DNA from 3 places in the Saccharopolyspora griseoalba genome. Region 1 is predicted to be linked to each of the others. Evidence: riboswitches for the same ligand, from Rfam matches in the RefSeq annotation. Region 1 holds a riboswitch; each other region holds the start of a gene.
The links. A riboswitch is a leader RNA that binds a small molecule or an ion and turns the genes downstream of it on or off. The one in region 1 is predicted to bind thiamine pyrophosphate.

Region 1 (9,948 bases):
CTACAAGATCGCCGCGCACGCCGCCGACCTGGCCAAGGGCCACCCGCGCGCGCAGGAGCGCGACGACGCGCTCTCCACCGCGCGCTTCGAGTTCCGCTGGACCGACCAGTTCAACCTGTCGCTGGACCCGGACACCGCCAAGGAGTTCCACGACGAGACGCTGCCGGCCGAACCGGCCAAGACCGCGCACTTCTGCTCCATGTGCGGGCCGAAGTTCTGCTCGATGAAGATCACCCAGGACGTCCGCAAGTTCGCCGAGGAACGCGGGCTGACCAGCGTTGAAGCCATCGAGGAGGGCATGCGGGAGAAGTCCGAGGAGTTCACCCGCACCGGCGGCGAGGTCTACCTGCCGATCGCGGCCGACAACTGATCCGGCGCTGGGGCGGCTCCACCCGGAGTCGCCCCAGCGGCCTCAGAAGGCGCGGTCACCTCCTGCGTCGTTGTCGTCTCGCACAGCAATCACCACCTCTGGCGATCTTGCGATCTTCCTGGTCACGAGCGCATCCGGAAACGTTCGAGCCGTCGGCAGCTGGGCAATTCCGGCGCATCGGCGGCACGTAGCATCGTGGGAATGCACGACAAGACCGCTCCGCCCACCGCGCTGACCATCGCCGGGTCGGACTCCGGCGGGAGCGCCGGGATGCACGCCGACCTGCGCACCTTCTTCGCCTGCGGGGTGCACGGCACGACCGCCGTGACCGCGGTGACCGTGCAGAACACCGTCGGCGTGACCGGGCTGGTGGAGATCCCGCCGGAGACGGTCGCCGCGCAGGTCGAGGCGGTGGCCTCGGACATCGGCGTGGACGCCGCCAAGACCGGCGTGCTGGCCTCGGCGGCCACCATCGACGCGGTGCTGGAGGTCTGCGACCGGCACGGCATCGGGCGCGGCGGGCGGTCGCCCTTCGTGGTGGACCCGGTGGCCGCCTCCCGCAGCGGGGAGCCGCTGCTGCGCGAGGACGCCCTGGACGCGCTGCGGCACCGCGCCTTCCCGCGCGCCACGCTGGCCACCCCGAACCTCGACGAGGTGCGGCTGCTGACCGGTCTCGACGCGCGCAGCCGCGGCGACCTGCTGGACGCGGCCAAGGCGATCCACGACTTCGGGCCGCAGTGGGTGCTGATCAAGAGCGGCCACCTGCCGGACGATCCCGAGTGCGTGGACCTGCTCTTCGACGGCGAGACGGCGCTGGAGCTGCCGGGGCCGCGCTACTCCACCGAGCACACCCACGGCGCGGGCGACGTGTTCGCCTCGGCGATCACCTCGGCGCTGGCCAAGGGGGCGTCGGTGCCGGACGCGGTCCGCGCGGGCAAGCGGTTCGTCACCCGCAGCGTCGCGGACGCCTACCCGCTGGGCGCCGGCGTGGGACCGGTATCGACCTTCTGGCGGATCAGTCCCCGCTCGTACTAGTGATCGTTGCCGCCTGATGGGGTGATCGTCATCCGGTTCCTGTAACCCAATCGGTGTGGTTCATCGACAAAGAAGCGGAGAGGCGCGTAAGCCCCAGGGCGTTGGGGCGCGGGCTGCGTGCGAGCGATGACAGGGGTTTGAAGCGGCGTGGTCAATTCGGTGCGGACTTGGGTCCGGGGATGGCTCACCAACGAGGCGGGCGTGCCCGATCCCCGGCAGCGGCAGTACGCCGTGCTGGTGCTGATCACGGTCGTCGCGGGCACTGTGCTCGGCTGGTTCTTCGAGCTGCAGGCCCCGGCGCTGATCGCGGGGCTCACCGCCGTGCTCGCGCTGACCGCCACCAGCGGCCAGTCGTTGCAGTCCGACCTGCACCGGTTCGCCTGGTTCGGCCCCGCCGTGGTGCTGATCATGGCGATCGGGCCGGTGCTCACCGAGGTCCCGGTGCTGGCGGGCGCCGCGGTGGCCCTGGTGGTGTTCGGCACCGGCATGCTGCCCGCGCTCGGCGAGCACTACCGGATCGGCGGGCAGATCTTCGCCGCCGCGACGCTGGTGTCCACCACGACCGGCATCGGCATCCGCGAACCGTTCCCGGTGCTGCTGGCCGCGGCCGTGCTCGGCGGGCTGCTCGCGCTGGCGCTGCGGATGCTGATGGGGCTGTCCGACCCGGGCCGCGCCACCCGGCACGCGGTGGCGGGCACGCTGCTGCGCCCCGGGCCCGGGGTGCTCGAGTCGGCCGCCGCGGCATGGCGCGCCGACGGCTCGGCCACCTGGCTCGGCGAGGTGCTGGCGGGTGCCGCTCGATTCCGCGCGGCGCGGGAGACGCTGCTGGCCCAGGCCCAGCAGAGCGACCGCATGGAGGCCGAGCGGCTGCGCGCGATCGTCGCCGAGGCCGACGCCGTGGCCGGCGAGCTGGCCCGCGCGGTGCGGGCCCGCGCCTGCACCGGCCTGCCGATGATCGCCCGGCGCGACCCGGCCGAGGCGGTCCTGGCCCGGGGCGGCCGGCAGGACCTGCCGGACGCCGCGCGGGGCCTCAACCAGGGCTTGGAGCGCATCCGCGCCTCGGTGGTGCGCCGCGACGAGACCTCGGTGCCCCCGCCCGCCGAGGGCCAGCGCAAGGAGCGGCTGCTCGCGGCGGTGCGCGCGCACCTGTCGTTCCGCTCCTCGCTGTTCCGGCACGCGCTGCGCTGCACCCTGGCGGTCACCGTGGGCATGGTGATCGTGCTGCTGCTGCGCGACCCGTCGGCTTCGAGCCTGCTGCTCGGGCTCTACGTGGTGCTGGCCCCCGCGGCGCGGGACAGCATGACCGGCGCCCTGGAGCGCACCGGCGGCGCGGTGCTCGGCGTGACCGCGCTGGCCCTGCTGATCAGCCTGGTCCCGTTCACCTACCTGCTGATCCCGGTGGTGGTCGCCGGGATGCTGCTGAACATGCCGAAGCTGCGCGCGGAGTTCCAGGTCGTGCTGAGCTGCCTGATCGTGGTCACCGTGGTCGACCAGGCGCTGGTGCTGGACCGCCCGCTGGTCAACGTGGGCATCAGCTTCGCGGCGAACACCGCGGTGGGCGCGGCGATCGCGCTGTTCGTGGGCTACGTGAGCTACCTGGTGCTGCCCAGCAGCATCCTGCCCGACGTGCGCGGCGCGGTGCGCTCCACGGTGTGGGCGGTCTCCGAGCTGCTGCGCAGCGTGCGGGCCTCCGGCCAGGGCGCCGACCTGCCGAAGGCGCTGCAGGCGGCCAACGTCCTCGCGCTGCGCCGCACGCAGGACCTGCTGGGCATGCCCGCGCTGCTGGACGGCACCGGCGAGGAGACCGACGACGACCGCGCCACCCGCAGCGCCGCGATCGCGCTGGACTCGCTGCGCCAGGACGTGGCCACCCTGGCCTTCCGCCCCACCGAGGAGCGGGAGGTGGCCGTCCCGGCGCTGCGCGCGGTGGACGACCTGCTCGGCGGCAAGCCCACGGCCAAGATCCCGGACGTGCCCACCGGCAGCGCGGTGGCCTCGGAGCTGCTGGCCAGCTCCCTGGTGGAGAACGCGCTGCACGCCCGCCAGGCCATCGACCAGGCATTCGGCCTGACCAACCCGTGGAAGAGCTACACCATCACGTTCCTGCGCCCGGAACGCCTGCACATCCGCTGACGCGCGGGTCGTGCGCTCTTTTCATCAGAAGAAGTCCCCCCGAGCACTTCGCGCTCGGCGGGACTCCTGATGAAAAAGTGCTTCCGCCGCCGAAGCGTTCAGCCCATCGGCCTGCCGGGGCTGGAGGCCTGGGCCCAGTAGCGCTGCGGGATCCGGCCCGCCTGGGACGCGAGCCGGCCCGCCTCGACCGCGGAGCGCATCGCCAGGGCCATCCGCTCCGGGTCCTGCGCCCTGGTGACCGCGGTGGCCAGCAGGACCGCGGAGCAGCCGAGCTCCATGGCCTGCGCGGCGTCCGACGCGGTGCCGATCCCGGCGTCGAGGATGATCGGCACCGAAGCTCGGGAGACGATCATCTCGATGTTGTGCGGGTTGCGGATGCCCAGGCCGGTGCCGATCGGCGAGCCCAGCGGCATCACCGCCGCGCAGCCGACCTCCTCCAGCTTGAGCGCCAGAGCGGGGTCGTCGTTGGTGTAGGCGAGCACGACGAAGCCCTGGTCGACCAGCTGCTCGGCGGCGTCGAGCAGCTCCACCGGATCGGGCAGCAGGGTGTCCTCGTCGGCGACGACCTCCAGCTTGATCCAGTTGGTCTCCAGCGCCTCGCGGGCCAGCTGGGCGGTCAGCACCGCCTCGGCCGCGGTGCGGCAGCCCGCGGTGTTCGGCAGCGGCTCGATGCCGTGCCTGCGCAGCAGGTCGAACACGCCCGTGCCGCCCTCCGCGTCGACGCGGCGCATGGCCACCGTCGTCAGCTCGGTACCGGAGGCCAGCAGCGCGCGCTCCAGGATCGAGAGGTTCGCGGCCCCTCCGGTCCCGGTGATCAGGCGGGAGCCGAACTTCCGGTCGGCGATCACCAGTGGGTCGTCCATGCTCATCCTCCTTGGACCGCGGTGAGGACCTCGATCGTGGCGCCGGGTTCGAGGGCGGTGTCCGGCCAGGACGCGCGCGGCACGACCGCGCCGTCGACGGCCACCGCGACCCCGCGTTCCGCGACGCCGAAGTCGTCCAGCACCGACGCCAGCGTGGCGTCGGCACCGACCTCCTTGGCGTCGCCGTTGATGACGACGTTCACTGCTGTCCTCCGAATCGACTCGGATCGGTTGCCTTGATCAGCGCGTCCGGTTCCTCGCCGCGCAGCATCGCGAGCACGGCGCGCACCGTGACCGGGGTGAGCAGGAAGCCTCCGCGGTGGTGGCCGGTCGCGGCCAGCACCCCCGGTTCCAGCTCGCCGATGATCGGCAGGTTGTCCTCGGTGCTCGGGCGCAGGCCCGCGGTTGCTTCGACCAGCTCGTACTCGGCGATGCCCGGCATCACGGTCTCGGCGTCGCCGAGCAAATCGCGCACGCCGCCGACGGTGACCTCGGTGTCGAAGCCGACCTCGTGCTGGGTGGCGCCGAGGACCAGTCCGCCGTCCGCGCGCGGCACCAGGTAGGTCGGGCGGCCGTGCACCGGGCCGCGCACGGTGCGCACCGGCGGCGGCAGCGCGGTGCCGCGCCTGCGCAGCCGCAGGATCTCGCCCTTGACCGGGCGGATGCGCTCGGCCAGCGCGGGGTGCAGCGTCCCGGAGCGCGCACCGGCGGAGATGATCGCGAGATCGCACTCCACCGCCGAATCGGCGAGGTCCACCGCACCCGGGCGGACGCGGGTGGCCGCCTCCGCGACGAACTCCGCTCCGGCCGCGGCGGCCGCGGCCCGCAGCGCTTCCAGGGCGACGCGGTTGTCCACCGCGAGGTCGCCGGGCACGTCCAGACCGCCGCGCACGGCGGGCCCCAGCGAGGGTTCGAGCTTGCGGAGCTCGCGGCCGGTCAGCCGGGTCACGCTGCGGCCCAGGTCGGCCAGGTGACCGGCGACGCCGTCGAGCTCCCCGCGATCGGCGGTGTCCACGCCGATCATCAGCGTGCCCTCGCGGCGCAGGCCGGACTCCCGGCCCGCGGCGCGCGCCAGCTCGTCGGCGAACTCCGGCCAGAGCTCCAGCGACGCCGAGCCCAGCTCCAGCAGCTCCTCCTCGCCGGGCCAGGCCTCGGCCAGCGGTGCGAGCATCCCGCCCGCCACGTGCGAGGCGCCCGATGCCGGTGCGGGGTCGATCAGCCGCACCCGGTACCCGGCCGCGGCCGCCTTCCAGGCGATGGAAAGGCCGATCACTCCGCCGCCCACGACGGCGACGTGCTCGATTCGCTGCAACAACACTCCACGCTCCCTGCGCCGGCATGACCCGGTTCAGGTTCGACGGTCGGGGCCTCGTGCCCCCTCTCAGCCCGGTAGCCGGGCTCCCGTGCTCACCGCCCACCACGGTACCCCGCCGCAGATCACCCGTCATCGACCAGCCCGTCCCAGCAGAACCCGGAACCTCCATCGCGCAACCCAACACGCCGCCACCCCCATCCCCCGATCCACCGAACCTCCGAATTCCCTCGAATTCGACCGGCGGAATGGAAGGCAATTCGGGGGACGGAATCACCTCCCATTCCGCCCGCGGGGTGGTGGGCGTTGGGAGGGAAGGATGCGGGTGGGGCGGCTAGGGTTGGGGCATGCCTGGAATGGACGGGGTTGGGATCCGGAGCCGGCTCAACGAGGCGCGGCTGTACCTGTGCACCGATGCGCGCTCGGAGCGCGGTGATCTGGCGGAGTTCGCCGACGCCGCGCTCGCCGGCGGGGTGGACATCATCCAGCTGCGGGACAAGGGCCCGAGCGGAGCTCCCCTGGAGGCCCGGCACGAGCTGGCCGCCCTGGAGGTGCTGGCCGACGCCTGCGTCCGGCACGGCGCGCTGCTGGCGGTCAACGACCGGGCCGACGTGGCGCTGGCCGCGGAGGCCGACGTGCTGCACCTCGGCCAGGACGACCTGCCGGTCGAGCACGCGCGCCGGGTGATCGGCGAGGAGGTCGTGGTCGGCCGCTCGACGCACGACGTGGCGCAGGCCGACTCCGCCGCGACCGAACCGCGCGTGGACTACTTCTGCACCGGCCCGACCTGGACCACCCCCACCAAGCCGGGCCGGGAGGCCGCGGGGCTGGACCTGGTGCGGCACGCCGCCGAGCACGGCGGGCACGGCCGCCCGTGGTTCGCCATCGGCGGCATCGACGCGACCAACCTCGACGAGGTCGTGGCGGCGGGCGCCGAGCGCATCGTGGTCGTCCGGGCCATCACCGAAGCCGAGGACCCGCGCGCGGCCGCCGCCGCGCTGCGCGAGCGCCTGAGCTGATCGCGGACGCGGAGCGGCCCCCGGAAGCGAGTTCCGGGGGCCGCTCGCGTCGCACCGCTCTCGACGCCCGGGGCGGCCGGAGGCCGCTACCCGGCGGGACGAGCGCGGAGATCGGTCATTGGGTGACGAGGTTGACGCCGTAGGCGCTGAGGGCCTCGTTGACCGGCTGGAAGTAGGTGGTGCCGCCGCGGGTGCAGTCGCCGGAGCCACCGGAGGTCATGCCCTGGGCCTGGTCGCCCGAGATGAACGAGCCGCCGGAGTCGCCGGGCTCGGCGCAGACGTCGGTCTGGGTCAGGCCCGAGACGGTGCCCTCGGCGTAGCGCACGGTCTGGTTCTTGGCCTGCACCGTGCCGCAGTGCCAGCCGGTGGTCGAACCGGAGCGGCAGATGGACGCCCCGACCGCGGCCTCGGAGGAACCGGAGACCGCCTGCTGCCCGCCGTCGTAGGTGTTGACGTAGGGCTGCGGGCTGTCGTCCGAGCCGGTCTCGATGTAGGAGTAGTCGTCGCCGGGGAAGGACGAGCCGGCGAAGGTGCCGCTCGGGTTGGAGGTGCTCGACCCGGTCTGTCCGCAGTGTCCCGCGCTGACGAAGCCGCCGTCGACGGAGAAGCCGACGGAGCAGCGAGCGCTGTTGTCGATGGTGTAGGCGTTGCCGCCGACGACGTCCATGAAGGTCCGCGGTTGCGCGGCCGATTCGACGACCTCGATCGCGGCGGCGTCGCCGGAGGTCCTGGCGAACTCGGTCGCCTCGGCGACCCCGCCCGGCTTGACGGTCATGACCACCGAGTTCTGCTGCGGGTCGACGTACCAGCCGGTCACCGCGCCGGGGGCCTGCCGCTGCGCGGCGTTGAGCGCCGCCACCGCGCCGTCGAGCCGGTCCTCGCTGAAGGCGACCTGCTCGATCCGGGCACCCGCGGCGCGGACCGCGTCGGCCCGGGCCGCATCGGTCACGCCGACCACGAGCTCACCGGTGGCCTGGTCGATGTAGGAGCCGCCGTAGGCCCCCGCGAGCTTGTCCTCCAGCGCCCGCGCGGTGCGGGACGCCGCGGTGTCCCGGGCGATCCTCGCCTGCGCCTGCCCGGCGGTCAGGCCGAGGTCGCGCTGCATGGCGGCCAGCATGGTGCCCGAGGGTTCCTGGGCCTGCTGGGTGGCGCCTGCCGGCATGGTCAAGGCCGCGACCGTGCCCGCGGTGGCGAGCACGGTTCCGGCGATTCGAGCCGCGAGTCTGCTTGTCATCTGGCATCTCCCTAAAGAAGTGACCTGATCTCTCTAGGCCCCGTCGCCGATCCAGTATCGGAACCCCTTTGGGAAAAACCATCCAACATTTAGCCCAATACGCCCGAAACGCCCGCGAAAACTTCACGTTTGCCGGGAAATTCGGTGCGCTTTCACAATTTTCGCCAGTTTCCGCCGGAGCGCTCCGGGTCCGGCCGCGAGGAGCGGGGATTCAGTCCGGCGGGTTGAGTCGGGCGACGAACTTGTAGCGGTCACCGCGGTAGATCGAGCGCACCCACTCGACCGGATGCCCCTCGGCGTCGAAGGAGTGCCGGGACAGCAGCAGCATCGGCAGGCCCACGTCGGCGCCGAGCAGCTCGGCTTCCTCGGGACTGGCCAGCGCGGTCTCGATGGTCTCGTCGGCGTGCCCGAGCTCGAGCTCGTAGCTCTCCCGCAGGACCTTGTACAGCGAACCGCCGGATTCCAGCTTCGCGGTCAGCCCGCGGAAGCGGCCCAGCGGCAGGTGGGTGGTCTCGATGGCCATCGGCTCGCCGTCGGCCAGCCGCAGCCTGCGCAACCGGAGCACGGCCGAGCCCGCCTTGGTGCCCAGCAGCACGGCCAGCTCCTCGTCGGCGGCTTCCTCGACGACCGCGAGCAGCCGCGAGGTGGGCTGGCGACCCTGGGCGCGCATGTCCTCGGTGTAGCTGCTCAGCTGCAGCCGCTGGGCGACCTTGGGCTTGGCCACGAACGTCCCCTTGCCCTGCACCCGCAGCAGCCTGCCCTCGACGGTCAGCTCGGCCAGCGCCTGGCGGACCGTGGTGCGGGAGACGTCGAACTCGGCGGCCAGCGAGCGCTCGGTGGGGATGGGCGTGCCGGGCGGCATGGTCCGGAGCAGATCGAGCAGGTGCTGCTTGAGCCCCCAGTACTTCGGCTCCCGTGGCGCGCGCCCCTGCGAGTCCGTACCGCCGGGCGCGGTGGTGTCGAGCATCGGTTCCTCCTGCCGCCGCAACCTGCGAACGCCGTTCCTGCCGCTTGGCCGTCGAGCATGCCCGAAGGCGCGCGCCGGGCCAACGCCCCGGGTAGCCGACGCGCGGTGACCGCGTCAGTCTTCGGCGTGCGTGCACACTAGCGCCCATCGGTGTTGCCGCAGGGTGTCGAGCACCACATTTTCGCCCGCTCCACCGCGGGGGCGGGTGCTCGGGCCGCCGGCACCAGTAGGATTGGTCTGGACCTCTACGGTGAAGGGATTGGCCCATGCCCGCCGGCAAGCACATGACCGACGAGATCGAAATCCAGCCCGAGATCTTCGCGAACCTGCTCGACGCGCGCGGCGAGATCGCCGAGGTGGCCGCGGCCGTGGCCCGCAGGCGCCCCCGCTTCGCGCTGCTGGCAGCGCGCGGCTCCAGCGACCACGCCGCCCTCTACGCGAAGTACCTGATCGAGGTGCTGCTGCAGCTGCCGGTCGGCCTCGCCTCCCCCTCGACCACCACCCTCTACGGCGCGCGCCCCGACCTCACCGACGTACTGCTGATCTCGGTCAGCCAGAGCGGCGGCTCGCCCGACCTGCTCGCGGTCACCGAGTCCGGCCGCGCGCAGGGCGCGCTGACCGTGGCCATCACCAACACCGCGAGCTCCCCGCTGGCCGAGGCCGCCGAGCTGTCGCTGGACATCCGCGCCGGGCAGGAGCGGGCGGTGGCGGCCACCAAGACCTACAGCGCGACGCTGCTGACGCTGTACCTGCTCGTCGACGCCATCCGCGGCGGCGACGGGACGCACGCCGAGGCTCTGCCGGAGCTGGCGTCGACCGCGCTGTCCGAGCGCACCGCGGTCGACGAGGCGGTGCAGCGCTACCGGTTCGCCGACCGGATGGTCACCACCGGGCGCGGTTACTCGCTGGCCACCGCGCAGGAGGCCGCGCTCAAGCTCGCCGAGACCAGCTACCTGTCCGCCCGCTCCTACAGCGGCGCGGACCTGCTGCACGGCCCGGTCGCCGCGATCGACCC
Region 2 (9,948 bases), on a different contig from region 1:
GGGAGCTCGTCGAGGAAGACCACGTCCCTGGGGGTGGCGAACTTGCCGACCTCGTCGCGCACGCGGGCGCGGATCTCCTCGGCGTCCAGCGAGCCCTTCTCGCGCAGCACCACGAAGGCCGCCAGGCGCTGGCCCATCTCCTGGTCGTCGACGCCCAGCACGGCGGCCTCGCCGACCTCGGGCAGGCCCGCGATGACGTCCTCGGCCTCCTTGGGGTAGACGTTCTCCCCGCCGGAGATGATCATGTCGTCCTCGCGCCCGACCACGTGGAGCCGCCCCGAGCGGTCGAAGCGGCCCAGGTCGCCGGTGGACATCAGGCCGTCGCGGCTCTCCCGGCCGGCGCCGTTGGTGTAGCCGTCGAAGATCATGTTGTTCGCGGCGAAGATCCGCCCCGGTCGACCTCGCGGCACCGGGTGGCCGTCCTCGTCCAGGATCCGCACCGCCGTGCCGAACGGCGGGCGGCCCGCGGAGGAGGGCGCGGCGCGCAGGTCCGAGGGCTGGGCGACGCTGACCCAGGAGACCTCGGTGGAGCCGTAGAGGTTGTAGAGCACGGGGCCGAAGGCGCGCTGGAAGCGCGTGGCCAGGTCGGCGGGCAGCGCGGAACCGCTGCTGGCCACGATGCGCAGCGACTCCAGCCGGTGGGTGCGCTCCTCCTCGGGCAGGTCCAGGATCCGCTGCAGCATCACCGGGACGGCCCACATCGCGCCTACCCGGTGGCGCTCGACGGTGCGCAGCGCGTCCTGCGGGTCGAACCGGCGGCGCAGCACCAGCGTGGCGCCCAGCACCGCGGAGAGCTGGAAACCGGCCACCCCCCAGGTGTGGAACAGCGGCGCCTGGATCAGCACGCGCTCGCCGGCGCGCAGCGGGATCCGGGAGAAGATCGAGGCGGCCGGGGTCAGGCTCGGCGGGTCCGGCCTGCGCGCGCCCTTGGGCGTGCCGGTGGTGCCCGAGGTGAGCACGATCAGCCGCGAGTGCCGCTTGGGCTTGCCGATGCCGCGCAGCGGCGTGGTCGCGATGAGGTGGTCGAGGGTGTCGCGCTCGGTGGTGGACTCCACCCAGGCCAGCACCACGTCCGGCTCGGCGGGCAGCTCGGGCAGGTGGGTGGTGAACTCCTCGTCGGCGACCAGCAGCGAGACGTCCTGCTGCTCCAGCACATCGGCGAGCTGCTTGCTGCTCAGCCCGACGTTGAGCAGCACCACGTCCACGCCGAGCTTGGCGACGGCCACGATCACCTCGACGGTGCCGTGGTGGTTGCGGGCCAGCAGCCCGATCCGGGTGCCCGGCGGGACGCGGTCGCGCAGCGCGTCGGCCAGCCGGGTGGTGCGCTGGGACAGCTCGGCGTAGCTCAGCGCACCGCGCTCGTCGATCACCGCGGGGCGGTCCGGGTGCCGGATCGCGCCGATGGCGAAGCCCAGCGGCAGCGAGATCCCCCAGCGGCGGTAGGCCAGGGCCATCCGCGCCAGCCGATCCGGCCGCACCGGTCGCACCACGCCCTGCTTGACCAGCACGTACGTCGCGTGCAGGACGGGCGCTGCGCGGCCAACGAAGAGTTCGGACAGCCGACGCACAAAGCTCACGCGCTCACCTCTCGACGCCTTACCTACTCGTGAGTAAATAATGCCGGTGTCGCGGCGCGGTCACAAGGCCCGCGGAACCGGTGCAGGTGCGCCGGCTACTCCTCGGCCGCGGTGACCACCGCGTCGCGCAGCGCGGCCCGCAGCCTGCCGACCTCCAGCGGTGAGAGCACCGCCGTCTCGCCCGGCGGGGATATCACCACCACCTGGCCGTGGTTGACGAACACCGACATGTCCCGCCGCCTGCCCGCGACGTCCCGGCAGCTGACGTGCCACTCGTTGGTCCCCACTGTTCCCCAGCCTCCTCGTGCCGTTGCGCGAGCGCGCTGATCGCGCGTTGCTCTCGATCTAGGGACGAGCCGGGGCCGGGCGCATGACGGCGGGTTGCGCGATTTGATCGGAGACGAATCGCGCGGCGGGCAGGCGGGCGTCCGGCCGGGCCCCGAAAACGCCGCGAGGGCGATCCCCACCGTGGGAATCGCCCTCGCGGCCGAGCCGTTAGCCGGGGTGCCCCGACCGGACCACGCGGTCAGACCGGACGGACCCGCAGACCGCTGCTCTCGGCGGTGAAGGTGACCGCGCCCTCGAAGTCGGCGATCGGCAGCTCGTCGCGGACCAGGCGGTGCAGCGCGTCGGACGCGTCGACCCGCAGCTCGGCGGTGCTCACCGAGCGCTCCGGCAGCTCGTTGCCGCCGAACTGGACCTGCAGCTGGTCGCCCTGGACGGTGGCGCTCAGCCAGCCGCCGGCGACGGTCTGCTCGGTGCCGTCGTAGGTCAGGGTCAGCTTGGCCTCGGACGGCTCCTCGGCGCGCACCGCGACGTGCGAGAGCGCCACGCCCCGCGCGCCGGAGTCGCCGACCACCGCGATGACGTCGCGGGTGGCCGCGGCGGCCGGGTTCTCGCCCGGCTTGGGGGTGAGGATCTCCACCTTCAGCTGGGCGGCCAGGCGGTAGGGCTGCCAGGAACCGGCGCCGATCAGGTTGACCACGACGGCGACCGGGACACCCTCGACCAGGCGGTCGCTGCCCGGGGCCGGCGTGATCTCGATGGCGGGGACCTCGCGTTTGGCCAGCAGGTCGCGCAGCGCCTTGGCGCGCAGACGGCTGTTGCGGTCGAACCCGCGGGTGATCGCCACCGTTCCCGATCCGGCCGCCGCTGCGGCCGCCTCGGTCAGGTCCGCCAGCGGGGCCCAGATCTGCGCCGGGTCCTCTTCGGGACGCTGGCGGCGTGAGCGGGCGAAGCTCGGAGCATCGGTCGTGGTTTCCATCCCCTCCAGGTTAATCCGTGTCGGAGGGAACCCTTGCCTGCCTACGGGTGTGATGCGGTGTGAGTTCGGTCGCCCTCCGCGGTTCGGCGGCGTGTCCCGGGGGCTTGTCGCCGATTGCTAGGTTGGGGGCAGTGACGCGGGGTGCCCGGCAGGTCCGGGCTGAGAACAGACCCGTTGAACCTGACCTAGCTCGCACTAGCGGAGGGACGTCATCGCCATGGCACCCAACGTGTTGTCCATCGCCGGAACCGACCCCAGCGGAGGTGCCGGCATCCAGGCCGACCTCAAGGCGTTCTCGGCCAACGGCGCCTACGGCATGTCGGTGATCACCGCGCTGGTCGCCCAGACCACCACCGGGGTGGTCCGGGTGCAGGAGGTCGCGCCCGACTTCGTCACCGATCAGCTGGTCACCCTGCTCGACGACGTGCGGGTGGACGCGGTCAAGATCGGCATGCTGGCCAACGCCGAGATCATCCGCGCGGTGGTCGAGGTGCTGGACCGCTACTCGCCGCGGCACGTGGTGCTCGACCCGGTCATGGTGGCCAAGAGCGGTGACCGGCTGCTGGCCCCGGAGGCCGTGGGGGCGCTGCGCGAGCAGCTGCTGCCGCGCGTGGACCTGATCACCCCGAACCTGCCGGAGGCAGCCGACCTGCTCGGCGAGCCCGAGATCACCGACGTCGAGCAGATGCCGGCCCAGGCCGAGCGGCTCTCCGCGCTGGGCGCCAAGCAGGTGCTGCTCAAGGGCGGTCACTTCGACGGCGGCGACAGCGTGGACCTGCTGCACGGCGACGGGGTCTCCGAGTTCCTGGGCAGCGAGCGGGTCGAGACCACCAACGATCACGGGACCGGCTGCACGCTGTCGGCGGCCATCGCCGCGCTGCGCCCGCAGCGCTCCGGCTGGCCGGAAGCCGTCCGCGAGGCCAAGCTCTACCTGACCGAGGCGCTCCGGGCCTCGGAGCGCCTCGAGGTGGGCCGGGGCCACGGCCCGGTCCATCACTTCCACACCTGGTGGTGAGCCACCCCGCTGCGCGGTTCCTCCCGGAGCCGCGCGGCCCGATGTCCGCTTTGCCGGGATCGTTCCCGGTGGAGTCGCAACCACCGAACTCCGAGGGGTTTTGATGAGCGAGTTGCCCGATCCGCCAGCCGATGGGTTCTGCGCCGAGGCCTGGGCGCGCACCGCGCGCTTGCGGGAGGCGATCCTGAAGCTGCCGTTCAACGAGGCGCTGACCGATGGCAGCCTCTCCCGCGAGGTCTTCGCCTTCTACATCGTGCAGGACGCCCGCTACCTGGTCGGCTTCGCGCAGGCGCTCTCGGCGGCCGCGACCCGCTCCGACGACGCCGACGACGCGGCGTTCCTGGCGGCCGCGGCGAACGCCGCGCTGCTGGAGGAGCGGCGGTTGCACGCCGGTTACGTCGAGGAGTTCGGGCTCACCGACGCGGAGATCGCCGGTGTCGAGACCTCGCCGACCTGCCTGGCCTACACCTCGTACCTGCGGGCCTGCGCGCTCACCGAGTCCTACCCGGTGCTGCTGGCGGCGATCCTGCCCTGCTTCTGGGTCTACCAGCACGTGGGCACGGCGATCCTGGAAGCCACGGGCGGGGCCGAGGGGCACCCGTACGAGGCGTGGATCAAGACCTACGCCGACGACGAGTTCGCCCGGGGAGTGCTCGCCGCGCGCGATCTGGTGGACAAGGTCGCCGCGAACTCCGACGAGTCCACCAGGGAGCGGATGCACGAGGCCTTCCTGCGCGGAACCGAGTACGAGTGGATGTTCTGGGACAGCGCGTGGCGCAGGGAGAGCTGGCCGACCGCGGAATTCCGCGACCGGTAAGGACTTTCGTGCGCGCAGCGTGATTGCTGATCTCCCGGACGGGTGATCAACTGGACACGTTGTGTAGTGTGGACAGCACGGTGCGAGTTGTGATTCGCCTCACGATATCTTCTGGATAACAATGCCGGGGGCGTTCGCCGATTTGCTGGGCGCGACGCTCGTTAAGCGGCGAAAGATCCAGGTTAGATCCACTCCTATTTGGACGGAGTTCGGGGCATTGGGCACTTCCATCTTGATCGTGTTGCTGGGCATGCTCGTGCCGGTGCTCGCCGCGGCGCCGTTCTACGTGGCGGACCGGCGCGAAGCCCTCCGGCTGGAGGCCGAAGCGGCCGCCGCCGCGGGTGCCGACGAGGGCGAACCCGCTGCGCAGCCCGAGGGCGACGAGCCGGCGGAGGCCGCCGAGGCGGCGGACGAGCGCGACTCGGCGGCCCTGGAGATCCCCGAGGCGCGCGAAGCGGCCGAGGACGGCGAGCTGCCCGAACTCGTCGAGGTCGTCGAGGCCCCGAAGGGCGTCGAAGCCCAGCAGGTCGAGGTTCGGGCCTGAGCCCGGTCGAGCAGCTGCGCGCGGTGGTTCAGCCGTAGATCGCCTTGGCCAGGGCAGCCTTGCCCTGCTGGAGCTCGCGCAGGGCGGGCTGCCCGTAGCCGCCGGCGGTGGGGACGGCGGGGATCGACAGGTCCTCGTTGAGCGCCCAGCCGGAGCCGCGCTCGATCAGCGAGCGGTGCTTGTTGGCGTAGTAGTTCGAGCTGATCGACACCGCCACGCCGTCGGCGCCCGCGGCCGCCGCGACCAGGTGCATGTGGAACCGCGTGGAGATCCACTTCTGGCCGGGGCCCGCGGGCAGGCCGTGCGCCATGATGTTGGAGAACGGGTAGAAGCGGGCGCCCGGCAGGTCGTGCTCGACCAGCGCGTAGATGTCCCGGTCCACCCGCGGGATGCCCTCGACGAAGCCGATGCGGTCCGGCGGCACGTTCCAGGACCGCAGCGTGTCCAGCAGGAAGCCGGCCAGCGCGTGCGCGGTCACGTCGAGCATGTCCGACTGCACGCACACCATGACCTCCGGCCGGTCCTCCTCCTCGCGGTAGAGGGCGGGCTCGATGCCGAAGAACAGGTCGTCCCCGGTCACCGAGGGGTCGCCCAGCAAGGAGGCCGACGGGGTGTCGCGGACGTCGACGATCTCGAACTGCGCCGCCAGGCTGCGCAGCAGCGGCTCGGCCTCCTCGGCCACCGGCCACAGGCCCTGCCCGGTCATCACCGCGCGCCCGCCGGAGCGGCGCGCCGCGGCGACCGTCGCCGCGAGCAGGCCGATGTGGCGGGGCCAGATGCCGTTGATGAAGCCGCCGCCGATCACGTGGAACAGGTCGACCGTGGCCGCCAGCTCGATGCCGGCCACCCAGAAGGGCGCGAGGCCCGGGTTCTGGATCGCGTGCTGCACGTGCGAGGCGACCTCCCACGGCCCCTCGCCGGGCGCGTCCCAGCACAGCCGCCAGAAGGTGTCGGTGAACCGCACGCGCGGGTGCAGGTGCCCCAGCATGACCTCGCTCGGGCCGGGGTTGGGGCAGTCGACCCAGACCTCGCTGTCCGGCGCCACGCGGGCGAGGTGCTTCAACCAGGTCGCTGCGATCAGTTCGTCCCCGTAGTTGGGGTGCCCGGTCGTGGTGACCAGGTAGATCCTGGGCGGGTTCTTCAACAGTGGGGCTCCAGCCTTCGATTACCTGTCCCTGCCCGAACGTAGCAATCCCCCGGAGGCCGGGGATCGGGAGTGGCGGCATCGTGCGGCCGGGAGCAGGCGCACTGCGCAAAAACGGGTGCCCCTCCGCGCGAGGAGTCCCTGGCCAGGCCGTGGACTGCTCGTGCGAGGGGCACCCGTTCCGCGCGAATCGGTCAGTCGCGAGGTTTTCTACTCGCGCTGGCCGATCTCGGCCCGGATCCGCTCCAGGCGGCGCTTCGGCCGGTTGAACTTGGCCTGGTAGCGGGTTTCGAAGAGGTCGGTCGGCAGCTCCGGCATCGGGTCCTCCTCCGGTTCGCGGGGCTGCGGTGCCGCGTCCATCGAGACCGGCTGGGTGGACTCACCGCCGGTCTGCTCGGTGCCGGTCTCCTCGCCGTTCGGGTCGTCCTCGGGTTGCGCGGAGGAGGACGTCGCGGTGGTCGAGGTCGTGGCGGTCGATGTCGTGGTGGCCGCCTTGGTCGCGGGTTTGGCCGGGGCCGCGGCGGCGTCGAGCGCGTGCCTGCCGCGCTGCGGGGCGCCGGAATCGCCCGCCCGCTTGTTGGCGCGGTTGAGCAGCGGCCAGAAGATCAGCGTCGCCGCGGCGAATCCGCACAGGAAGAGCAGGAACAGCATTTCCACCGGCTTCTCCGATCAGTTCTGGCGCACTCCCGGCGAGGCCTGGGACGCGCCGTTCGTGGTGTGCTCCGGGTTGAGCGAGATGGTGTAGGTGCGGGTGTCCTCGCGCTGCTCGGGCAGGGTGACCTCGGGAGCGGAGTCGGCGTCCGGGGTCTCGACGATGCCGGCGGTCTCGACCTCGCCGTCCTGCTCGGCACCGTCCTGCGCGGAGCCGTCGGACGAGCCGTCGGCCGGTGCGCCCAGGTGCAGCAGGCCGACCGAGCTGTCCAGCTTCTCCCTGGTGAGGTTCACGGCTTCGAGCACCTCGCTCCGCAGCCGTTCGAGCTTCTCCCGCTCGGCGCGGATCTCCTCCAGGGCTTCCAGCCGCATCCGCTCGGTCTCGGCGTCCCACTCGCTGCACTGCTGGTGGGTCTCGGCGACGAGGGCGTCGGCCTCCTCCTGCGCCTGCGCGAGCACCTTCTTGTACTCGTTGCGGATGCCCTGGCGCATCCGGTACTCGCGGTTGCGCTGCTCGCTGAGCTTCTGCTCGTGCTCGCGCTGCAGCTCGGCGCGCCGCTCCTCGACGTCGGTGACCAGCTCGTTGCACTCGTCGCGGAGCTCGGAGGCGGCCTGCTCGGCATCGGTGATCAGCGCCCTGGCCTCGGTCTCGGCCTTGCCCCGGATGATCTCGGCCTGGCGCTTGGCCCGGTCGCGGAGCTGCTGCACCTCGTCCTCGGCCATCGAGAGCATGTTCTGCACCCGCTGCGAGGCCGCGGGAAGCCCGGTGTCGGAGGACTCGATGCGCTTGAGCCGGGATTCGGACTCGTCGAGGCTGCGCCTGGTGTCCTCGCAGAGCTTGCGCAGGTCGTTGTTCAGCCGGACGGCTTCGTTGCGGTCGATGGTGACCATGCGCAGCTGGTCCTCGAGCACCTCGATGTGCTCGATCACCTGGTTGCGGCTGAAGCCGCGCATCTGGATGTCGAAACCCGGCCGGAGCGGCACGACGGCGTCGGCGTCTTCCATGGGGAACTCCTCTCCGGTCGGTCGATCCGTTGGCTCGGAGAGTAGGGGCGAGGGTCCGACATCGCCCAGCGAGACACAACGTTCGTCACCGGATCAGGTGTTGATCTACGGGTAAATGCCGTTCGGGCGGATCATGGCACGGTCGAGTCCACTGTGCACTTCGGAGCGGTTCGGCGGCGCCGGGGGGCGGAAGGGTCGCGTCCGTCTCAAGTCGTGGGCCGACTCCGGGCTGATCGATTAGGTTAGGCTCCACTTATCAACTTCGAGCGGTGAGGAGCGCGGCGTGGGGAACGGAGCCGACCTGGTCGGGCGGACGCACCAGCGGGCATCGGTGCTGCTGCGGCGATGGCTGGCCGAAACGCACACGCCGGTCGTCGAGGGCGAGCTGCGGGTGACCATCGGCTCGCTTCCGCTGCACGTCGACGTCGTCTACGATTCGCCGACCGGCGCGCACGGCTTCGGCTCGATCCGGGTGCTCGACGCCGGCGGCGATCACGTCGTCTCCGCCGACCCGGCGCTGCTGGTCGCGGCCTGCTCGGCCGACGCCCGCGCGCGCTCGTCGCCGGAGTCGCCGATCAACCGCCCCGAGTCGGGCTCGCTGGTGGAGTGGTTGCTGCACGCGCTGCCGCGCCGCGAGGTCGACCCGCTGCCGCACGCCGAGGACCTCGTCGCGGTCGCGCGCTCGCTGTCCAACGCCGCCGAGGTGCAGCGCTGGCTGACCGCGCACGTCGAGGAGCGGATGCTGCCGGAGGTGCTGGCCTGGGACGGCACCGATCGCGGGGACATCACCGCCCAGCTGCTCAGCAGGGGCGCGCTGGTGGTCATCGGGTTGCTGGGCCGCCGCGGCGTGGCGCGCGAGGACCACCTGCTGGGCGAGCTGGCCCGCAGGCTCACCGCGCTCGCCGAGCGCAACCCGGGCGCCGCGGGACTGGTCGAGCACTGGTTGACCAGCCCGACGCTGACCGATCTGGCCGCGCTCAACGGTTCCGGGCTGCGCTACCGGGACGATTCGGGCGCGGTGCGGGTGCGCCCGGTGCCCTTCGAGTTCCGCAATCCGCTGGTCGGCCCGGCCCCGGCGGTGCCGGGGGTGCCGCTGCCCGAGCTCGACGGCTTCACCGTGCGCCCGGTGCGGGTCACCGGCGACGACGGCGGCCCGGACGTGGAGCTGGTGCACCGCTGGATGAACCGGGAGCACGTGGCGGTCAACTGGAACCAGGACTGGTCGCTGCCGGTCTGGCGCGACGAGCTGGCCGAGCAGGTCGCCGGCGATCACTCGCTGCCGTGCATCGTCGGCCTCGACGGTCGCGACGTCGCCTACCTGGAGCTCTACCGGGTGCGGCCGGACAAGCTGGCGAGCTGCTACCCGCACGGGCCGCGCGACCTGGGCGCGCACGTCGCGATCGGCGAGCCGGACGCGATCGGCAGGGGTGTGGGGTCGAAGTTGCTGCGCGCCGCGGCCGAGGGTCTGCTGGAGGCGGACCCGCTGGCCGAACGGGTGGTGGCCGAGCCGAACGTGCACAACCGGGCTTCGGTGGGCGCTTTCGGCAAGGCCGGATTCGCGCGGGCGGCCGAGGTGGGCCTGGCCAACAAGAACTCGGCGCTGATGGTCTTCGAGCGCTCGGGTGAGTAGGGCCACGCCGAGGGCGGAAGCGGAACCCTGTACTCGAGATCAGTCCTGAACTAAGGTAAGGCTTACTTATCTTTTGGATCGTGGGGAGTGCGATGCGGGGGCAGTTGCCGCTGTCGGCGGCGCAGGCGGGAATCTGGTTCGCCCAGCAGCTCGACCAGGAGAACCCGATCTTCAACACCGCGGAGCGGGTGGAGATCCGCGGCGCGGTCGATCCCGAGCTGTTCGCAGACGCCCTGCGGCGAGTCGTCCGCGAGGCCGAGACCTTGCGCATCCGCGTCGTCGACGGCGAGGAACCGGGACA
Region 3 (9,948 bases), on a different contig from region 1:
GTCGGTGACGTGCGTGCAGCCCTCGAAGGCGGCGATGTCCCACACGTCGGCGTCGGTGGGCGCGATGTTGAAGTCGCCCAGCACCGCCCACGGGCGGTCGGTGGTCAGCTCCTCGGCGGCGGTGGCGCGCAGCGCGTCGAGCCAGCGCAGCTTGTACTCGTAGTGCGGGTGCCCGACCTCGCGGCCGTTGGGCACGTAGACCGACCAGACGCGAACCCCGCCGCAGGTCGCCGCGATCGCGCGGGGCTCGGCCGCCTCGAACATGGCGCCGTCGGCCTGGAAGCCGGGCTGGTCGAGCAGGTCGTGGCGGACCTCGTCGAGCCCGACGCGCGAGAGGATCGCCACGCCGTTCCACCGGCCGGTGCCGTGCGCTGCGGCTTCGTAGCCGAGTTCACCGACCTCGTCGTAGGGGAAGGCGTCCTCGGCGCACTTGAGCTCCTGCAGGCACAGCACTTCGGGTTCGCTGGTGCCCAGCCAGTCCAGCAGCTTGGGCAGCCGGGCCCCGACCGAGTTGACGTTCCACGTGGCGATCCGCATGGCGCGAGCCTCGCACACGGCACCGACGACCTGGTCGGGGGCTGGCCCCCGGCGAGACCGCCCGACGCGCGGGTCGTCAGGGGCGCACGACCTCGCCCGCGTACTGGTAGCGCCAGACGCCGTCGGGGCGCCGGTCGCGGAGGTTGTAGTGGGCGCAGGGGGAGCAGGGCGCTTCGCCGTCGCGCGGGGACGGGAAGGTGAACTCCCCCATCGGTAAGTCCGCGTTGTGCGCGGGGATGATGAACGAGCGGCCGTCTTCCGGTCCGCCGACGAGCTCGGCGTGCACGTGCTGCTGCATCGACTGGTCTCCCGTGGTTCGGCGTTTGCCGCAATGCCTTCTGCCCATAGGAACAAATTCATTCGCATTTGGTTCCAGCCATCACCCGATCGTCTTAGTCCATTCCGGGGAGAGGCGGAAATGACCAGGCGATTCGGTTGGTCCACGCACGGGCCGGCGGGTGCCGGGGGTTCGTTCAACCGGCGGCACGCAGGGCGCGCTCGGCGATCTCGCGCAGCGGGCGGCCGAGGGCGCGGGCGGCCGCCGCGACGTCGTCGTGCTCCGGCTTGGTGCGGTGCGGTCCGTGCTTGAGCCGGATCGGGTGCCCGTCCACGGTGACCGTGCTGATCGAGCGGGGCAGCGCGGTGCGGGAGACCTCCTGGCGGCGGAGGCCCAGGCTGCCGGTCTCGGCCAGCGCGATCTCGGTCAGCGCGCGCTCGTCGGGCGGGTGGCAGAGCACGTGCAGCACGTGCCCGGGGCGGGACTTCTTCATCGCCGCGGGACTGGTCCAGGCGTCGGCCGCGCCCGCCTCCAGGAGCAGGTCCAGGACGTGGCCGAGGGTTTCGGCGGTCACGTCGTCCACATTGCACTCGAGCAGCAGCATCGGGGAGCCGCCCGCGGCCGGTTCGCCGAGCGAGGCGGTCAGCACGTTGGGGCGCTGCTCGAAGCGCTTGCCGCCCGCGCCGTGCGCGGTGGGGCCCAGCGTCATGGCCGGGGGAGGGGAGTAGCGCGTGCCCAGCGCGCGCAGCAGCGCCGCACCGGTGGGCGTGACGGTCTCGCCGGGCAGCTCCGCGCCGATCACCGCCGCGCCCTCCAGCAGGCGCAGCGCGGCGGGGGCGGGTGCGGGCAGCTCGCCGTGCGCGCAGCGGACGGTGCCGGAGCCGAGGGCGATCGGCGCCGAGCGGACCTCCGCGACGCCCAGCTCGTGCACCGCCGCGGCCACCCCGACGGTGTCGACGATGGTGTCCAGCCCGCCGATCTCGTGCAGGTGGACCTGCTCGGGATCGCGGTCGTGCAGCCCGCCCTCGACCTCGGCGATCGCCCGGATCGCCGAGCAGGCCGTGCTCGCGATCGGCTCGGGCGCCCTGGACGCGCGCTCCAGCAGCTCGGAGGCGTGCCGCTCGGCGGCCCCGTCGTCGACCTCGACCACCGCCCTGGTCGCCGCGATCCCGTCGACCTGCACCTGCCGCGCCGACAGCGACCAGCCGGTCAGGCCGGTGGCCTCGATCGCCGCGCGCACCCGGTCCAGCGGGGCGCCGAGACCCAGCAGCGCGCCCAGCAGCATGTCCCCGGAGACCCCGGTGGTCGGGTTGAGCCAGAGGATCACCGGCTCGCCACCGCGGTCAGCCGGTGCGCGGCCATCGCCGCCGAGAAGCCGGAGTCGATGTTGACCACGGTCAGCCCGGCCGCGCAGGAGGTCAGCATCGCCAGCAGCGCGGTCACGCCCTCCATCGCGGCCCCGTAGCCGGTGGAGGTGGGCACCGCGATCACCGGGCAGGCCACCAGCCCGCCGACGGCGCTGGCCAGCGCGCCCTCCATGCCGGCCACCACGATCACCGCGTCGGCGCGGTCCAGCTCGTCGCGAGCGGCCAGCAGCCGGTGGATGCCGGCAACGCCCACGTCGCGCACCACGGTGGTGCTCAGCCCGATCGCCGAGGCCACCGCCTCGGCCTCGGCGGCCACCGGCCAGTCCGAGGTGCCCGCGGTGGCCACGCAGACCCGGAAGGATCCCGGCGCGGCCGGTCGCCAGACCAGCAGGCGCGCGGTCTCGTCGTAGCTGCCGCCCGGCACCGACACCTGCGCGGCGACGTCCGGTTCGACCCTGGTTACCAGCACCGGGCCGGTGCTGCGGTCGAGCAGCTCGGTGACGATGCCGGAGATCTCGGCCGGTTGCTTGCCCGGACCGTAGACCACCTCCGGCAAGCCCTGCCGGGACTCCCGGTCGGTGTCCACGCGGGCGTAGCCGAGATCGCTGAACCCGGTCATGACGCGCTCCTCGACGGCAGCAGCTGCAGCAGGACGTTCATCCGCCCGCTCTGGAACCCCGCGAGGTCCAGCGCGCAGAACTCGAAACCCGCCGCCCGGACGGCGGCGTCGAGCTCGGAGCGGTGCGCCGCCGCGCGGTCGATGTCCTCGGCGGGGACTTCGAGCCGGGCGACCGTGCCCCGGGCGTGCGCGCGCACCCGGCACACGGGGAACCCCAGGTCGTGCGCCGCCTTCTCGGCGCGCTCCACGCGTTCGAGCACCTCCGGCGTCACCGGATCGCCGTAGGCCACCCGGGAGGCCAGGCAGGCAGCGGCGGGCTTGTCCGCGGTGGACAGGCCGAGCTCGGCGCTGGCCGCGCGGACCTCGGCCTTGCTCAGCTCGGCATCGACCATCGGCGCGATCGCCCCGCGCTGCGCGGCGGCTCGCTGGCCCGGGCGGTGATCGCCGAGGTCGTCGAGGTTGGTGCCGAGCGCCACGCGGGCGCCCATGGCCGCCGCCAGCGGTTCCGCGGCGTCGAAGAGCGCGGACTTGCAGTGGAAGCAGCGGTCGCCGTCGTTGGCCGCGTACTCCGGGCGCTCGGCCTCGTCGGTGCAGACCTCCACGTGCGGGATGCCGCGCTCGCGGGCGAACTCCTTGGCCTGCTCGCGCTCGTCGGAGGCCAGGCTCGGCGACACCGCGGTGATCGCCAGCATCCGCGAACCCAGCACCTCGTGGGCCACCCCGGCCAGCAGCGCCGAGTCCACGCCGCCGGAGAACGCGACCACCAGGGCCTCCTCCTCGGCGATGCGCGCGCGCAGCCGATCCAATCCGCTCACGGCTCACTCCTCTCCACTACAGGTGCGGGATGGTCTGCGGTCCTTCCGGCAGCGCGCACACCCGCGCCTCCGGGCCCTCGGCCCGCACCGCGGCCGCGACGTCGGGGCAGTGCTCGAGGTGCGCGCTGCGCAGCTGCTCGGGGTCGAGGTGATCGCTGTGCACCGCCACCCGCGCCTTGCTCTGGATCTTGGCCTGGATCTGCACCTGCCACTGGTCGGGCACGGCGTGCTCGCGGGCCTCGATGTCGGCGAGCAGCGCCTGCGGCGAGTCCGCCGAGGCCAGCACCTCGCGGAACGATCCGTGGTCGGGGAACCCGTCGCGGCACTCGGCCGCGCAGACGATCAACCCGCCCGGCTTGACCACCTTCGCCGCCGCCGACATCCCCTTGACCGCCTGGTAGAGGTTCTGGTCCAGCGGATAGCCGGAGTTGGTGGTGACCACGACGTCGAAGGTCTCGGGCACCTGCTGCATGGCCAGCCGCTGCGCCGCCGCGCAGGCGGCCCGGTGCATCGGCAGCAGGTCGCCGCCGAAGGCCTCGATGATCTCGTGCTCGCGGTTGAGGATGACGTCGAAGGCGAAGTCGACCCCGGTTCCCGCGGCGATCGCGCGCACGTCGTCGTGCACCGGGTTGCCCTCGGTGAGCCCCCAGGTCGCGTCGGGGTGCGCGATGCGCGCCGCGTCGTGCAGCGTCAGCACGGTCTCCAGCCCGGCCAGCCCGGGGGCGACCAGCTTCGGCCCGCCGCTGAACCCGGCGAAGAAGTGCGGTTCGACGAAGCCGGTGGTGATGCGCACGTCGGCCTCGACCCACTCGCGGTTGAGCCAGACCGGCACGCCGTCGCCGTGGACTCCGCGCCACACCAGCGAGGACTCGTCGCGCGCGTCGTGGTTGACCACCCGGACCTGCTCGACGACCTCGTCGCCGAGCATCTCGCGGACCTCCGCGTCGGTGTTGGCCCGGTGCGTGCCGGTGGCCACCAGCAGGACCACGTCCTCGAGCCGCACGACGTCCTGGAGCTCCTCCAGCAGCGCCGGGATCATCAGGTGCCGCGGCTGCGGCCGGGTGCTGTCGCACAACGACACCGCCACGGTCTGCCCCGGCCGGACCCGCTCGCGCAGCGGGGGACCGGCGGTCGGTTCGCGCAGCGCCGCGCGCAGCACGGCGCGCTGGTCCGGCGCGCCGGGGCGGAACCGCGGCTGGACGACGGTGGTGCGCTCGGCGGGCAACCGAACGGACAGGCCTCGCTCGCCGTAGGCGAGTTGGACGTTCAGCTCATCGGCCACGGGCGGTCATCCGCTCGCGGATCTGGTGCATGGTGCTTTCCTCTGCTCGTCGTGCTCCGCTGCGGACTCTAGCCGTGCGAACGAATCGTTCCCATCCCTCGACGGCGAGAGATTTCCGGTGGTCATCCGGGGTCCCGAAGTCGTGTTCGGAGTGGTAAGGACCACCGGTGCCCGCCCCCGCCCCGCACGCTCACCCGTTCGGGTAGGGTGTGCGCGACTTACCGACGCGGGAGCTCGAGCGGATCGGGCTGAGAGGGTGGCAGGAAACCGCGCCACCGACCGCAGAACCTGTCCGGATAATGCCGGCGTAGGGAGCTGTTGATGGCGGTCGACGTCGAACGTTCCGAAGTTCCGCACACCCTGAACGAACCGGCGCCGAAGACCCTGGGAGTGCTCGACCAGGCGGCCTTCTGGGGCAACCTGGGCGTGAGCCTGCTGGGCTTCTCCGGCGCGCTCGCGGTGCTCGCCCCCGCGGGCGTGCCGCAGCTGTCGTTCGCCGCCGCGGTCACCGCGACCGTGGTGGGCACGGTGCTGGGCAGCATCATGGTCGGCATCGCCGCCATCCCGGGCGCGCGCACCGGGGCGCCCGCGATGATGCTGCTGCGCGGCCTGTTCGGCACCCGACTCTCCTACGTGCCGACGGTGCTCAACATCCTGCAGCTGGTCGGTTGGGGCATGTTCGAGCTGCTGGTCATCGCGCAGGGCGCCGAGGCGCTCTTCGGCGGTGGCCCGCACTGGCTCTACGTGCTCATCGGCGGGGCGATCACCACGGCCCTGACGCTGCGCCCGCTCGGCGCGCTGCGCATCCTGCGCCGCTACGTCAGCGTCGCCGTGCTGATCGCGATGGTCTACTTCTTCGCGCAGCTGCTGCGGCACCCGCTGCCCGCGATGCACGAGGGCTCCTGGGCCGGTTTCTGGCCCGGCGCGGACGCCGCGCTGGCCGTGGCGGTGTCCTGGTTGCCGGTCGCCTCGGACTACTCGCGGCACGCGCGCTCGGCCAAGGGCGCGTTCGCCGCGGCCACCGCGGGCTACTCGGTCACCCAGATCGCGTGCTACCTGCTGGGCCTGCTCGGCCTGGCGCTGGTGGGCTGGAACGGCGACGAGGCCTTCGACCCGCTGCTGGCGGTGCCGCTGGGCGTGATCTTCTTCGCGGTGCTGGTGCTGCGCGAGGTCGACCAGTCCTTCGCCGACACCTACTCGACCGCGGTGTCCATCCAGAACCTGCGGCCCAGCACCGATCGCCGGGTGCTGAGCCTGATCGTCGGCGCGGTCAGCACCATCGGCGCGCTGACCATCGACATCGAGCAGTTCTCCAACTTCCTGCTGCTGATCGGTTCGGTGTTCGTGCCGATGTTCGGCGTGCTGGCCGTCGACTACTTCGGCAGCTCCCGCGCCCGCGAGTGGGACGTCTCGGCCGAGGCCCCGTCGCGCTGGGGGATGCTGTTCGCCTGGTTCCTCGGCTTCGCGACCTTCCAGGTGATCAACCCGGGCGAGCTCGGCGGCTGGACGACCTTCTGGACCGGCGTGCGCGAAGCCATCGGCTTCACCGTGCCGACGTGGATGAGCGCGGCGCTGACCTCCTTCCTGGTGGCCGCCGCGGTCGCCGGCCTCGTCGGCCTCCTCGGCCGCAGGCGGTCCTGACAGCGGTCGGGTCGAGGGCCGCGGCCCCCGACCCGACCGCCTCCTGCCCCAGGGGAGTCAGCGGTCGCGCTTGGTCATCAGGTGCGCCAGCGCGACGAGGTCGTCGGCCGCGTCCGGGTCGGGATCGGCTCGCCGCAGGTCGTTGAGGGCCGTCGCCAGCAGACCGTTGGCCTGGTGGCGGCTCCACGCCTGCCCGCCCGCGCCGGTGATGAGCTCGGCGGCCCGGGCCAGCTCCGCGTCGTTGAGCGAGCGATCCCGCTGGTAGAGCTCGGCGAGCTCGCGCCCCTCGCTGGTCGCCGAGGTCAGCGCGGCGACCACCGGCAGGCTCTTCTTGCGGGTGCGCAGGTCGCTGAACACCGGCTTGCCCGTGGCGGCCGGATCGCCCCAGATCCCGAGCAGGTCGTCGACGTGCTGGAAGGCCAGCCCCAGGTGCTCGCCGAACCCGCGAAGCCGGGTGACCTGCTCCGGGTTGCCACCGCCGTAGAGGGCGCCGAGCGCGCACGCGCACCCCAGCAGCGCTCCGGTCTTGTTGCGGGCCATCCGCTGGCACTCGTCCGGACCGACGTCGCCGCGCTCCTCGAAGTCGATGTCGTCGGTCTGCCCTTCGATCAGGCCGAGCACCGCGCTGCTGAGGGTGCGGATCGCCGTCGTCGCCTCGCGGTGCTGGGAGGCGGCCAGCACGTCGGAGGCCAGGCTCAGCAGGGCGTCGCCCGCCAGGATGGCGGTGGAGCTGCCGAACACCGTCCACGCGGTCGGCCGGTGCCTGCGGGTGACGTCGCCGTCCATCACGTCGTCGTGCAGCAGCGAGAAGTTGTGCACGAGTTCCACGGCGACCGCCGCGGGCACCGCGGTCGCCGGATCCCCGCCCGCGGCGCGGGCGCTCAGCAGCACGAGCGCGGGGCGGATCGCCTTGCCCCGGTCGCCGCTGATCGGCGCACCCCGTTCGTCGAGCCACCCGAGGTGGTAGCCGGCGACCTGCCGCATCCGCTGCGGGAGCCGGTCCACCGCGGCTCGCAGCGCGGGCTCCACCAGAGCCCGGCAGCGGGACAGGGCCGCGTGGGAGACGTCGCCCGCGTTGACGTCCGGTTGCTGGAGAGTGGTCATGGGCTCTGCCTTTCGGTCAGCGGGCGATCTCCACGCGCTCGAGCACGCCGAGCGCGTCGGGAACCAGCACCGCGGCGGAGAAGTAGGTGCTCACCAGGTAGGAGATGACCGCCTGGTCGCTGATGCCCGCGAAGCGCACCGACAACCCCGGCTGGTACTCCTCGGCGATCCCGGTCTGCTGCAGGCCGACGACCCCGTGGTCGTCCTCGCCGGTGCGCACGCACAGGATCGAGCTGGTGCCGGACTTGCTGATCGGGATCTTGTCGCAGGGCAGGATCGGCACGCCCCGCCAGGCCTGCATCGGCTGGCCCTCCACCGCGGTGGTCTGCGGGTAGAGCCCGCGCTTGCTGCACTCCCGGCCGAAGGCGGCGATGGTGCGCGGGTGCGCCAGGAAGAAGCGCGACTTGCGCCGCCGGGACAGCAGCTCGTCGAGGTCGTCCGGCGTGGGCGGTCCGGTGCGGGTGTGCACCCGCTGGCGCAGGTCGGTGTTGTGCAGCAGCCCGAAGTCCGGGTTGTTGAGCACCTCGTGCTCCTGGCGCTCGCGGAGGGCTTCGATGGTCAGGCGCAGCTGCTGCTCGGTCTGGTTCATCGGCTGGTTGTAGAGGTCGGCGACCCGGCTGTGCACCCGCAGCACGGTCTGGGCGACGCCGAGCTCGTACTCCCGCGGTTCCAGCTCGTAGTCGACGTAGGTGCCGGGCAGCGCGAACTCCCCGGTGTGCCCGGCGGCCAGGTCGATGCTGGCCTCGCCGTGCTTGTTCTGCGGAGGTGCGTGCTCGGCCGCGGCCAGGTGCGCCCGCAGCTCCCCGAACTGCTCCAGGACCGGTTGCAGCGCATGACGCTCCAGCGCCAGCACGATGCACGGCGTGATCGCCTTGTAGGTGCTCCGCCAGCGCGACTCCCGCCCGGCCAGCACCGCGTCGCCGAAGAAGCCGCCGTCGCCGAGCACGTCGAGCTGCGCCTCCTCGCCGTACTCGCCGGTGCCCAGCCGGGAGACCTTGCCGTGCGCGATGAGCAGCACCTCGGACTCCGGGGTTCCCGCGGGCACGATGACCTGCCCGGGTTCGTAGCGGCGCTGGACGAAGCGCTCGGCCAGCGCGGTCAGCGCCGAGTCGTCGTCGAAACCGCGCAGCCGCGGCAGCTCGCGCAGCTCCTGCGGGATGACCCGCACGTTCTCGCCGGTGTTGGTGAAGGTGATCCGCCCGTCTCCGGGCCGGTAGGTCAGGCGGCGGTTGACCCGGTAGGTGCCCGATTCCAGGTCCACCCAGGGCAGCATGCGCAGCAGCCAGCGCGAGCTGGTCCCCTGCATCTGCGGCCGGGTCTTGGTCGTGGTCGAGAGCTTGCGGGCCGCCGCGGTTCCCAGGCTCAGCGCGGTCGATTCCTCGGTGGGCTCCGTCGTGGTCACTGCTGTCCAACTCCTAAGCGCGTGATCGGTGCGATCGGGCAGGCCGAACCGGTGGCGTGGCGATCACCGGGCCGGCCGCGGGAGGACCGCGGCCGGCCCGAGCGGGTCAGCCCTCCCGGCCCACTTCGACGTGCTCGAGCACGCCGAGCGCGTCCGGTACCAGCACGGCGGCCGAGTAGTACGCGCTGACCAGGTAGGAGATGACGGCCTGCTCGTTGATGCCCATGAACCGCACCGACAGGCCGGGCTGGTACTCGTCGGGCAGACCGGTCTGGTGCAGCCCGACCACGCCCTGGTTCTCCTCGCCCAGCCGCATCAGCAGCACCGAGCTGGTTCGGGACTCCGAGACCCCGATCTTGTTGCACGGCAGGATCGGCACGCCCCGCCACGCAGGTACGTGGTGCCCGCCGAGGTCGACGCTCTGCGGGTAGAGCCCGCGCTTGCTGCACTCCCGGCCGAAGGCCGCGATGGTGCGCGGGTGGGCCAGGAAGGCGCCCGGCTCCTTCCACACCAGCGCCAGCAGCTCGTCCATGTCGTCCGGGGTCGGTGGTCCGGAGCGCGTCGGGATGCGCTGGCGCAGGTCGGCGTTGTGCAGCAGCCCGAAGTCCGGGTTGTTGACCAGCTCCTGCTCCTGGCGCTCGCGGAGGGCTTCGATGGTCAGCCGCAGCTGCTGCTCGGTCTGGTTCATCGGCTGGTTGTAGAGGTCGGCGACCCGGCTGTGCACCCGCAGGACGGTCTGGGCCACGCTGAGCTCGTACTCGCGCGGGGAGAGCTCGTAGTCGACGTAGGTGCCCGCCAGCGCGGGCTCGCCGGTGTGGCCCGAGGCGATGTCCACATCGGCCTCGCCGTGCGGGTTGTGCGGCCGCCCCGGCCCGGCCAGCGCCTGGCGCACGTGCTCCCGCAG

Region 2: another riboswitch for thiamine pyrophosphate. It lies ahead of thiD (bifunctional hydroxymethylpyrimidine kinase/phosphomethylpyrimidine kinase); the one in region 1 lies ahead of thiO (glycine oxidase ThiO).
Region 3: another riboswitch for thiamine pyrophosphate. It lies ahead of ACFQRI_RS01370 (purine-cytosine permease family protein); the one in region 1 lies ahead of thiO (glycine oxidase ThiO).

The regions. Positions count from the first base shown of each region.
Region 1 is NZ_JBHTCJ010000003.1:139,331-149,278, reverse strand. It holds gene thiC (phosphomethylpyrimidine synthase ThiC) at 1-370, shown strand, start outside; gene thiD (bifunctional hydroxymethylpyrimidine kinase/phosphomethylpyrimidine kinase) at 572-1,405, shown strand; gene ACFQRI_RS07210 (FUSC family protein) at 1,565-3,538, shown strand; gene thiG (thiazole synthase) at 3,637-4,401, opposite strand; gene thiS (sulfur carrier protein ThiS) at 4,404-4,604, opposite strand; gene thiO (glycine oxidase ThiO) at 4,601-5,713, opposite strand; TPP riboswitch at 5,710-5,816, opposite strand; gene thiE (thiamine phosphate synthase) at 6,061-6,732, shown strand; gene ACFQRI_RS07185 (S1 family peptidase) at 6,848-7,966, opposite strand; gene ACFQRI_RS07180 (GntR family transcriptional regulator) at 8,178-8,933, opposite strand; gene ACFQRI_RS07175 (SIS domain-containing protein) at 9,200-9,948, shown strand, end outside.
Region 2 is NZ_JBHTCJ010000005.1:361,456-371,403, reverse strand. It holds gene ACFQRI_RS12840 (AMP-binding protein) at 1-1,577, opposite strand, end outside; gene ACFQRI_RS12835 (hypothetical protein) at 1,673-1,864, opposite strand; gene ACFQRI_RS12830 (hypothetical protein) at 2,104-2,841, opposite strand; TPP riboswitch at 2,969-3,065, shown strand; gene thiD (bifunctional hydroxymethylpyrimidine kinase/phosphomethylpyrimidine kinase) at 3,059-3,856, shown strand; gene tenA (thiaminase II) at 3,960-4,673, shown strand; gene ACFQRI_RS12815 (hypothetical protein) at 4,891-5,217, shown strand; gene ACFQRI_RS12810 (polysaccharide pyruvyl transferase family protein) at 5,246-6,361, opposite strand; gene ACFQRI_RS12805 (hypothetical protein) at 6,572-7,018, opposite strand; gene ACFQRI_RS12800 (DivIVA domain-containing protein) at 7,031-8,017, opposite strand; gene ACFQRI_RS12795 (GNAT family N-acetyltransferase) at 8,301-9,647, shown strand; gene ACFQRI_RS12790 (amino acid adenylation domain-containing protein) at 9,740-9,948, shown strand, end outside.
Region 3 is NZ_JBHTCJ010000001.1:285,193-295,140, forward strand. It holds gene ACFQRI_RS01340 (exodeoxyribonuclease III) at 1-537, opposite strand, end outside; gene ACFQRI_RS01345 (hypothetical protein) at 614-835, opposite strand; gene larC (nickel pincer cofactor biosynthesis protein LarC) at 1,011-2,141, opposite strand; gene larB (nickel pincer cofactor biosynthesis protein LarB) at 2,138-2,800, opposite strand; gene larE (ATP-dependent sacrificial sulfur transferase LarE) at 2,797-3,615, opposite strand; gene larA (nickel-dependent lactate racemase) at 3,632-4,897, opposite strand; TPP riboswitch at 5,114-5,228, shown strand; gene ACFQRI_RS01370 (purine-cytosine permease family protein) at 5,219-6,538, shown strand; gene ACFQRI_RS01375 (family 2 encapsulin nanocompartment cargo protein polyprenyl transferase) at 6,596-7,642, opposite strand; gene ACFQRI_RS01380 (family 2B encapsulin nanocompartment shell protein) at 7,659-9,044, opposite strand; gene ACFQRI_RS01385 (family 2B encapsulin nanocompartment shell protein) at 9,151-9,948, opposite strand, start outside.